DNA from 2 places in the Lelliottia jeotgali genome. Region 2 is predicted to be linked to the other one. Evidence: predicted binding sites of a transcription regulator. Region 2 holds the regulator's gene; the other holds the start of a gene.
The links. Region 2 encodes CRP, which controls carbon source genes, mostly activating them, when cyclic AMP is high. Its sites were predicted from a motif close to ATGTGANNNNNNTCACAT; they were not measured.
Positions count from the first base shown of each region.

Region 1: a site for CRP is predicted at 3,556-3,573, ahead of JBO43_RS01240 (sugar transporter). Genes of this name have one in related genera too.

Region 1 covers NZ_JAENMQ010000001.1:260,661-266,257, forward strand. The annotation lists gene eamA (O-acetylserine/cysteine exporter) at 1-161, shown strand, start outside; gene marB (multiple antibiotic resistance protein MarB) at 195-413, opposite strand; gene marA (MDR efflux pump AcrAB transcriptional activator MarA) at 445-828, opposite strand; gene marR (multiple antibiotic resistance transcriptional regulator MarR) at 847-1,281, opposite strand; gene JBO43_RS01235 (MarC family NAAT transporter) at 1,539-2,204, shown strand; gene JBO43_RS01240 (sugar transporter) at 2,284-3,480, opposite strand; gene JBO43_RS01245 (PhzF family protein) at 3,657-4,451, shown strand; gene JBO43_RS01250 (GNAT family N-acetyltransferase) at 4,671-5,153, shown strand; gene ptrR (putrescine utilization regulator PtrR) at 5,107-5,597, opposite strand, start outside.
Region 2 covers NZ_JAENMQ010000015.1:21,771-27,367, reverse strand. The annotation lists gene argD (bifunctional acetylornithine/succinyldiaminopimelate transaminase) at 1-997, shown strand, start outside; gene JBO43_RS20560 (YccS/YhfK family putative transporter) at 1,051-3,138, opposite strand; gene crp (cAMP-activated global transcriptional regulator CRP) at 3,197-3,829, opposite strand; gene JBO43_RS20550 (OsmC family protein) at 4,137-4,541, shown strand; gene JBO43_RS20545 (phosphoribulokinase) at 4,681-5,550, opposite strand; gene JBO43_RS20540 (YheU family protein) at 5,581-5,597, opposite strand, start outside.

The sequences.
Region 1 (5,597 bases), on a different contig from region 2:
TGTCACTGCTGGTACCGGTCGTGGGTATGGCGAGTGCGGCAATTTTGTTGGGGGAAAAACTGACCACGCTGCAATTGATCGGTGCGGTGCTGATCATGGCCGGGCTGTACATCAACGTGTTTGGTTTGCGGTTGCGTCGGACGACGCGGGTCAGGGGATGAAAAAAGCCCCGCAATTAGCGGGGCAAAAACGAATCAGAGGTCGTGCTGATTGTAATACGGCACGCCTAATTCGTCGGATTTGTCGCTGCCCGCACCCATATGATTGAAATCAAACGGTGATTGTTCGTGTGCGGTAGGCAGAACCATCGTGGTGCGACTGTTCTGCTGGTTAGCGTGAGTGGTTTGCTCCGCAAAAGTCTGGCCGGAGACCAGCACCAGTAAGGTGAGGGCGGCGGAGGCGATAAATTTCATGATTTCCTCGGTTACGTCTTAATACAGGCGATTAGCAGTTACAGTGTGTTAGCGGATGCAGATATCGGGATTCACCGGGCATACTGGTGATTCGGTATTTATGCGGCGGCACGTCGAAATAGTTCTTAAATGTGCGGGTCAGGGTCTGTTGCGATTCAAACCCATAACGCTCTGCCAGATACAGAATCGGCTCGTTGCTCTCTTTCAGTTTCTGCGCAATTTCCGTCAGCTTACGGCTACGAATATATTGGCCTAAAGAATGACCGGTCTCTTTTTTGAACATCCGTTGCAGGTGCCATTTTGAGTAACCTGAACGCTCGGACACCTTTTCAAGTGAGAGCGGCGATTCCAGGTTCTCTTCGATCCAGTCCAAAATGCTATGAATAGTGATGGCGTCATTATTGCGTCTGGACATCGTCATACCTCTTTCTGTTTACGGCAGGATTTTCTTCAGCAAATGCTCAAGAGTGACCACTTCATCCGCCGTTAAGTTTTTTGTTAGTTCCTGGTGCAGTGTTTGTCCTACTAACTCATGACATTTTTCACACATCGCCGCGCCATCACTGGTGAGTTGCACCAGTACGCCGCGTTTGTCATTGGGGTTAGGGCGTCTTTCAATCCATCCTTTGCAGACAAGACGATCGAGCATGCGCGTGAGCGCCCCCAGGTCGACAGAAAGCACCTTTTTCAGCTCAACCGGGGTGATGCATACTTCGCAGCGAATGGAACACAGCACTTTGAACTGAGTCGCGGTGATGTCCATCGGAGACAGATAGTCATTGAGCAGGCGATCTTTTTTCTGGTTCACCATATGAATAAGACGGCCCAGTGGAATAATTTCGTTAAAGAGATCACTGGTGCTTTTCACAATGGTTGCCCTGGCAAGTAGTTTAATCACGGCAGATATTATTGCTCAGGCAAGTATAAGTCAACTGAATGTATCCGCCGATGCCACGATTTGCTAAAACGTTTCATGAACTTTTTTTGAGGCCTTTTAAATCATAAACATAACGGATGGTTATCTTTATCCAGCGGAAAACACTGCTTACGTTGTCTGCGTGGCTCACGCAAGGCATTTCACCGTATACTGTGAGGGTTGATTATGGAAAAGGACGACAACGCACTATGGTGGAATTATTTCAGGCAATAGGTCTTGGGCTGGTGGTGCTGTTGCCACTGGCAAACCCGTTAACAACTGTGGCGTTGTTCCTGGGGCTGGCGGGGAACATGAATACCGCCGAACGTAATCACCAGTCGCTGATGGCCTCGGTGTACGTATTCATTATCATGATGGTGGCGTATTACGCCGGACAGCTGGTGATGAACACGTTTGGGATTTCGATTCCTGGGTTGCGTATTGCAGGGGGCCTGATCGTCGCCTTTATCGGTTTCCGCATGTTGTTCCCGGCGCAAAAAGCGCACGAATCGCCGGAAGCCAAAAGCAAATCGGAAGAGATGGAAACGGAGCCTTCTGCCAATATCGCTTTTGTGCCGCTGGCGATGCCGAGCACGGCGGGTCCGGGTACGATTGCGATGATCATCAGTTCCGCTTCCACGGTTCGCGATGGCACGACGTTTTCGGCGTGGGTAGTCATGGTGGCGCCACCGCTGATCTTCGCATTGATTGGCGTGATTTTGTGGGCGAGCCTTCGCAGTTCAGGCGCGATCATGCGCTGGGTGGGTAAGGGCGGAATCGAAGCAATTTCCCGTCTGATGGGGTTCCTGCTGGTGTGTATGGGCGTGCAGTTTATTATTAACGGCGTGCTGGAAATTATTAAGACTTACCACTGACTTTTTGCCGGGTGGCGCTGCGCTTACCCGGCCTACTCTTCCCGTAGGCCCTGCAAGCGAAGCGCCGCTGGGCAAAAAACTACCCACGATGCGTCTGTTCTTCTAAGGCCACAGGCCATTTGCGGAATATCAGAATCGACCAGATAAATGCCGCCAGCGCCGGAATTGCCCCGAGATAGCCAATCGCCGACATTGAAAAATGCAGGCTTACCTGATTCCCGACCAGCGCCCCCGCGCCAATGCCTAAATTGAAGATCCCAGAGAAGAGCGACATCGCCACGTCGGTGGCGTCCGGGGCCAGCGCCAGCACTTTGACCTGCATTCCCAGGCCGATAATCATCATCGCCACGCCCCAGCAAATACTCAATATCGCCAGATTGGTCTCGCTTCCCGCCGCAGGCATCAGCAACACCAGACACAGCATCAGCATCCCGATTGCACCGCTCACCAGCAGCGACGCGTGCTGGTTGCCCAGTTTGCCAAACAGGATGCTGCCGATGATTCCGGCCCCGCCGAGGAGTAACAGCAAGACAGTGGCAAAGTTGGCGCTAAAGCCCGCGACCACCTGTACAAAAGGCTCGATATAGCTGTACGCCGTGTAATGGGCGGTGACCACAACCACCGTCAGCAGATAAATACTCATCAACGCCGGGCGGCGGAACAGCAGCGGCAGGCTTTTCAGCGAGCCAGAATGTTCGCTCGGCAATTTTGGCAGGAGTTTAATCAGACACAGAAGGGTGATTAACGCCCCCATGCCGATGGCAAAGAAGGTGGTTCGCCAGCCGAAATACTGCCCGACGATTCGCCCGATCGGCAAACCGAGCACCATTGCCAGCGCGGTTCCGGTTGCCAGCAGGCTCAGCGCCTGAGCGCGTTTGCCCGCCGGGGCCAGTCGAATGGCCAGCGAGGCGGTAATCGACCAGAAAATGGCGTGTGCAAAGGCGATACCAATCCGGCTAATCACCAGCACGGTAAAGTTCCACGCCAGGAACGACAATACATGGCTGGCGATAAACAACACAAACAGGCCAATCAGCAGCTTGCGCCGTTCCACTTGGCTGGTGAGAAGCATAAAGGGTAGCGACATCAACGCGACCACCCAGGCGTAGATAGTCAGCATGATCCCGACCTGCGCTGTTTCCATATGGAAACTTTGAGCAATATCGGAAAGCAACCCTACGGGCACAAATTCTGTGGTATTAAAGATAAACGCAGCAATGGCAAGCGTGACCACACGTAGCCACGCGACCTTGCGGGAAACCGTGTTCGAAGGCATAAGTATAATTAGGGTTCGTTGCTGAAAAGAGGAGAAGGCGATCTTAAAGCCTTCACTGGTTAAAAGACAATCATTATGTGATGTAGATCTCAAAGTTTACCTTATGCAACCGGTAGCGAAGGGCGTTGTTTTCCTTGAATATAAAGAACAGCACAATAAAAACAGGCGGTAACACGATGCAGGAAATTGATTTTTATCTGGTGGATGCCTTTAGCGATAAAGCCTTTGGCGGTAACGCAGCAGCCGTATGTCCGCTGGAAGAGTGGCTCCCGGACGAGATACTCCTCAGCATGGCGAAGCAACACAATCAGTCGGAGACGGCGTTTTTCGTGCGTACCGATGAGGGTTTTGAGCTGCGCTGGTTCACCACACTCTCTGAGATAGACCTCTGCGGACATGCCACGCTCGCGGCGTCGCATGTGATTTTTGAATACCTCGATTATCCACACACTGAGATCGAATTCTCGACCCGCTTCGTGGGTAAACTGACCGTTAAACGTAACGGCGACTGGCTGACGCTAAACTTCCCTGCATGGGCGAGTGAGCCGGTGGACAATGCGCCAGCGCTGCTGTTTTACGCTCTGGGGATCACCGAAGCGAAAGAAGTGCGCGTCGCGCGTGACTACATGGTGGTGCTGGAAAACCAACAGCAGGTCGAAGCGATTGCCCCGGATATCGCCGCGATGATCCCGCTGGATAAAATGGTCTGCATTACTGCACCCGGCGACAAAGCTGATTTTGTCAGCCGCTTCTTCTGTCCAGGAGAGGGCGTACCGGAAGATCCGGTGACAGGCTCTACCCACAGTATGCTAATCCCTTACTGGAGCGAAAAACTCGGCAAAACGCAGATGAATGCCCGCCAGGTGTCAGCCCGAGGCGGGGAGTTGCGCTGCGAGCTATTGGGCGATCGTGTGCTAATCGGCGGCCAGGCGACGTTGTACCTGAAAGGCAAAATCTTCCTGCGCGTGTAGGCCATACTGAAATGCCCGCACTGCGGGCATTTCAGGTAAGCGTTGTTCACGAGTGACGGGCATATTATCGCAATTCCTATACCAATACTGTATATAACTACAGCACCCCGCATTTTTGGCACTCTTTGTTAGATTCCCCTCAAGAAAGATAAGTTAACCGTATGACCCTTTGGCGATGGAGGCCGCTATGTTGATAACAAACAACAAAAGGAGCCTGCCATGTATTCCATTACCTCTGAATCTGCCTCTCATCCGGATATTGTGGCGCTGATCACCGCCCTGGATCGCTATCAAACCGAGTTGTACCCGGCAGAAAGTAATCATCTGATTGATTTGACCCAGTTAGCAGCCGGCTCGCTGCTGATGATGGTGATTCGCGATAATCAATTAAATGCCGTAGGCTGCGGGGCGATAGTGCTCAACGGTGACGGCAGTGGGGAGATGAAGCGGGTCTATATCGATCCCACCCATCGCGGACAAAAATTGGGTGAAAAACTGCTGGCGGCGCTGGAGGATGAAGCTCTGAGCCGCCACTGCCACACGCTTCGCCTCGAAACGGGCATTAAGCAGCATGCGGCGATTCAGCTGTATGAACGCTGCGGGTATCAGACGCGCACGGCGTTTGCGCCATACGCGGAAGATCCGTTAAGCCTGTTTATGGAGAAGGTGCTGGTGGCTGACGTTCGTTTAGCAGTGCTATAAACGCCTCAAGTGGACGCGTCATCGCGCCGCGTCGCCATACCAGCCAGGTGGTGAGCCAGCGCCAGTTTTCCGCGAGCGGCCACGCCTCCACCTGATGATGCCCCGGCATGCTCTCCAGCATCGAGCGGGGCATCAGCGCAATTCCCGCTCCGGCTACCACGCAGGCGAGCATCCCGTGATATGACTCCATCTCATGAATTCGCCCGGGCATCGCCCGGTCCGCATGAAACCAGCTTTCAAGATGGCGGCGGTAGGAACAGTTGGCGCGAAAGGCGTAGACATCGCGCCCGCTCACCTGGGTAGCGCGCGACACTTTTTCGTGTCCGGCAGCCGCAACCAACATCATCTCTTCCTGATAGACCGGCATACCGTCAAGTTCCGGGTGTGACAGCGGCCCGTCAACGAACGCCGCGCTTAATGTGCCCTCCAGCACGCCGTCAATCA
Region 2 (5,597 bases):
GCACACCAGCAACGTGTTCACCAACGAACCGGCGCTGCGTCTGGGGCGTAAGATAATCGACGCCACCTTTGCCGAGCGTGTGCTGTTCATGAACTCCGGCACCGAAGCCAATGAAACCGCCTTTAAGCTGGCGCGTTATTACGCCTCGACGCGTCACAGTCCGTACAAAACCAAGATTATTGCCTTCCATAATGCCTTCCACGGTCGTTCGCTGTTTACGGTTTCGGTGGGCGGGCAGCCGAAGTATTCCGACGGTTTCGGCCCGAAACCGGCTGATATCATCCATGTGCCGTTTAACGATCTGCACGCCGTGAAAGCGGTGATGGACGATCACACCTGCGCAGTGGTGGTTGAGCCAATCCAGGGCGAGGGCGGCGTGATGGCCGCAACGCCGGAGTTCCTGAAAGGGCTGCGCGAACTGTGCGATGAACATCAGGCGCTGCTGGTGTTTGATGAAGTGCAAAGCGGCATGGGGCGTACCGGCGATCTGTTCGCCTACATGCACTACGGCGTGACACCGGATATTCTCACCAGCGCCAAAGCGCTCGGCGGCGGCTTCCCGGTTAGCGCGGTGTTGACCACGCTGGAGATCGCGTCGGCCTTCCACGTCGGTTCGCACGGTTCCACCTACGGCGGCAACCCGCTGGCGTGCGCTATCGCCGGGGCGGCGTTTGATATTATCAATACGCCGGAAGTGCTGAACGGTGTGAATGCGAAGCGCGAGCAGTTTGTGCAGCATCTCCAGCAGATTGACGCACAATATGACGTGTTCAGCGATATTCGCGGCATGGGTCTTTTAGTCGGGGCTGAACTGAAGCCGCAGTACAAAGGCCGCGCGCGTGATTTCCTCCACGCCGCTGCGCACGAAGGCGTGATGGTGCTTAATGCGGGGCCAGATGTGATGCGCTTTGCGCCGTCGCTGGTGATTGATGGGCAGGATATCGACGACGGCATGCATCGCTTTGCCAGTGCGGTGAAGAAGATCGTTCAGGGATAGTGGAAATTGCCGGGTGGCGGCTTCGCCTTACCCGGCCTACGGGGCGTAAACCATCACGATTCTTTGCGTCGCAAAATCCGCGTCAACCAAACCCCGTGATGCGGACGCTGACGCCATGCCACCGACGAAATGGTGTGCATGGTGTTCAAATGCCCCAATACCCGCTGCAAATGCTGCTCCAGAGTGCTCATCGGACCGTGTGTTAACGTCTCTGGCGCTTCAAGAATATTTGAATCCCCCGATTCTCCCGGCGCGTCGTACTCCAGACGCTGCTGGCAACGCTGCAAGGCAATTTCACACGACTGCAAATAGCGCTGCGCCAGATCCGGTGTCAGCATTGTGTGCTCGCGCGCCAGGGTGGTCATCGCGTTGATATGCTCGACGATAAACTGGCTGTGCGTGACCCACAGCTTCATATCCGCCAGATAGTGAGAATTAAAGCCCGGCTCCTGCATCGCCTGGTTGAGGGAGTTAAACAGCGCGTTGTGTGCCTGGTTGACCTTCATGCGCTGATAGGCCAGCGGCGATGCTTTAGGATCGTCGCTCAGGATCAGCCGAATCGCCTGCTGATCGGCTTCGAGCGCGTCATGGGCGTTCTGGCGTAACAGTCCGCTTTGCCACTGTGGCCACAGCCAGACCATCCCGCCAAAGGCAATCAGACAGCCAATCAGCGTATCGACCAGCCGCGCGACAATATACTGCTCGCCGTTCAGGGTCAGCAGTTGCAGGGTATACACTGCCGTCACCGTAAACCCGACCATCGCCCAGCCGTAGTTTTTACGGATAATCAAATACCCCACCAGAGTGATCACCAGCATCCCCAGCAGGGTGTAGCCATCGGGTACGTGGAAGTGCAGCGTCACCCCAGCAATCACCAAACCCGCGAACGTGCCGAGTGCCCGATGCAGAATGCGCACCCGCGTGGCGCCATATCCGTTCTGAGTGACAAACAGCACGGTCATTAAAATCCAGTAGGGTTTGGGTAAGTGCAGCGCCACGCCCATCAGGCTGGCCGCGCTGAGCATCACGCTGATGCGCGCGGCATTGCGCAGAGCGGCGGATTTCAGCGACAGATAGCTTTTGAGTGCAGGCAACAGCGGCAGCCGTTTTTGCTTATCGGCCATCAGGTCACGTGCATAGAGCGGACGCTGAGTTCTCAACACCCGCGCGATACGGCTGAAATGCCAGGCGCAAAACTGTCCGACCGGGTTATCCGGGTGCTGGCGCGCAATTTTCTCCAGCGCACCCAGCTGTTTATCCATCGTAAAGCGGGTCGGGTAGCGGTGATAAAGAATATCGTCCGCCAACACGCGCAGGCGAGTCGCGACCGTCTGGGCATTCCAGCGCAGCACTGCTTCGGCGTGGCTGCGCTCTACCAGTTTTTGCACCTCCTGCGGATGATGCAAGCTGACTGAGATATGTTCCTGCAGATCCAGCCCGACCTGGAAGGTACGCAGCAGGCGTTTGTATTCATGATTTTTATTGGCCGCCAGCATGTGCAGTTGTTGGTAACACTGGCTGATTAAATCGACCACTTTTTGCTGGCGCGACAGCAGCGGCGGCAATGATTTTTCCGGGTCTGCGTGCTGGGTCAGCAGGGTGTATTTCGCTTCGCAATAATCGGCGAGCTGAACGTACAGCAGGCTCAGGGATTCTCGCAGCGGCTGTTCCCGCCACATCCAGAACCAAAACCAGTTAAAAAGCCCGTACCACAGCGTGCCGGCGGCGTAGATCAGCAGCGGCTCCCAGACGGGCATATTCCCGGCGAGGCTCAGCGTGAATATCGCTGCAATCAGTGAAGCGGGCAGCAGGCGGGCGTGAAGTGCGCTGATCTCCGCCGTGACGCCCAGCGTCATCGCCAGCACGGTCAGGATTAAAGGCAGCGGGATATCGCGGGCCAGCAGCAGCTGTACGGCGAGGCTACACCCGGCAAACAGGCAGCCGCCGATAATCAGGCGTTTGAAAAAACGTTTGTGGGGAGTATCCAGACCGGCAATGTTGCAGCAGGCAGGAACAAGAGAAAAAAGCAGCCCCTGTTGCAGATGGCCCAGGACTAAACCAATGGCCACGGGAAGACATAACACCAGGGTTTGACGTAGTGCGTAGTTAACTTCCGGGTGATAAATCAGCCTGCGCCACATAATCGTCAGAGACAAAAACGGCGTGACACCTTGCGATGGCACGCCGTTTTTTCCGGAATTAACGCGTTCCGTAAACCACGATTGTTTTACCGTGGGCGGAGATCAGGTTTTGATCTTCCAGCATTTTCAGGATACGGCCAACGGTCTCACGAGAACAGCCGACGATCTGACCAATTTCCTGACGGGTAATTTTAATTTGCATACCGTCCGGGTGGGTCATGGCGTCAGGTTGTTTCGCCAGGTTCAGCAGTGTCTGCGCGATGCGGCCAGTAACGTCGAGGAAAGCGAGGTTGCCCACTTTCTCGGAAGTGACCTGCAGGCGGCGAGCCATCTGCGAAGAAAGACGCATCAGGATGTCCGGGTTGACCTGGATCAGCTGGCGGAATTTCTTGTAGGAGATCTCAGCGACTTCACATGCGGATTTTGCGCGCACCCAGGCGCTACGTTCCTGGCCTTCTTCAAACAGGCCCAGTTCACCGATGAAATCGCCCTGGTTCAGATAAGAAAGGATCATCTCTTTCCCTTCTTCATCTTTGATCAGCACTGCCACCGAGCCTTTGACGATGTAATACAACGTTTCCGCTTTTTCACCCTGGTGAATCAGCGTGCTCTTCGATGGGTACTTATGAATGTGGCAATGAGACAAGAACCATTCGAGAGTCGGGTCTGTTTGCGGTTTGCCAAGCACCATGCGCTGTTATCCTCTGTTATAAGCTGTCTCAGAGTCAAAATCGCATCCTGACTCTGGGGTTGCAATCGAATTCTTACCCGTACCTGGGAAGTTGGCTGTCACAATGTTTGCAGCCAGTAAAGTTTGATGTCCTCTGCATACATGTGTAACGTCAATGTATTACTGTAGCATCGAGACTGTTTTAGCATAGCTTTAGCCGCGTGTCTCCTGGTGTCTCGCTTCAGCATGATGCAGGTCGCCTTCCGTTGCGAGAATTGTAACGCACGCGTAATCTGTTCTGAAAAATGCAACTTTGGAGTTAATGAAAATGCAAGCGCGTGTGAAATGGGTTGAAGGTTTAACGTTCCTTGGCGAATCCGCTTCAGGGCACCAGATTTTGATGGACGGTAACTCCGGAGATAAAGCGCCAAGCCCGATGGAAGTGGTGCTGATGGCCGCTGGCGGATGTAGTGCGATCGACGTGGTGTCGATTCTGCAAAAAGGCCGTCACGATGTGACCGACTGCGAAGTGAAACTGACGTCAGAACGTCGTGAGGAAGCGCCACGTCTGTTTACGCACATCAATTTGCATTTTATCGTCACCGGTAAAGAGCTGAAGGATGCCGCGGTGTCCCGCGCGGTAGATTTGTCTGCGGAGAAGTACTGCTCTGTGGCGTTGATGCTGGAAAAAGCGGTAAAGATTACGCATTCGTATGAAGTGATTGACGCCTGATTCGTTGGCGGGTGGCGATTCGCTAACCCGTCCTACAAAGGCAACATCTGCGGTATTTTGCCCGATGGCGCGACGCTTACCGGGCCTACAAAAGCCTGAATGTAGGCCGGATAAGCGCAGCGCCATCCGGCAACAGACCTTAGGCGATCTTCTTGCCTTCCATCAGCCGTTGCACCAGCGGCATCATGATCAATTCCATCGCCAGCCCCATTTTGCCACCCGGCACCACCAGCGTATTGATGTGCGAGATAAACGAGCCCTGCAGCATCGCCAGCAGCCACGGATAATCAATATCGTCCAGATTGCGGAAGTGGATCACCACAAAACTCTCGTCCAGCGAAGGGATCGTTTTTGCCGCAAACGGGTTGGACGTGTCCACTGTGGGAACGCGCTGGAAGTTGATATGAGTGCGGGAAAACTGCGGCGTCAGGAAGTTAATGTAATCTTCCATCGAACGCACTACCGAATCCATCACCGCTTCGCGCGAATGGCCGCGCTCGCTCATGTCGCGGGTCAGCTTCTGAATCCACTCCAGATTGACAATCGGCACCACGCCGACCAGCAAATCCACGTGGCGCGCCACGTCGTGCTGCGGAGTCACCACGCCACCGTGTAATCCCTCATAAAACAGCACATCGGTCGGTTCCGGCAGCGGCTGCCACGGTGTGAAGGTACCAGGCACCTGATTCCACGGCACCGCTTCGTCATAGGTGTGCAGATATTTGCGTGACTGACCTTTACCCGTATGTCCGTAATCCTGGAAAGTCTGTTCCAGCAGGCCGAAGTCGTTGGCGTCTGGCCCGAAATAGCTGATGTGCTTGCCTAAATCGCGGGCCTTGCGGATAGCCATGTCCATTTCAGGACGGGTGAAGCGATGAAAACTATCGCCCTCAACCTCGGCAGCACGCAGATTGAGCTGCGCGAAGATCTTGCGAAAAGCGAGGCTGGTGGTCGTGGTTCCCGCACCACTCGAACCCGTGACGGCAATAACCGGATGTCTGGCGGACATAGCAACTCCCTGACTGGAAAGATGGAACAATCAACCGCGAAACTGAT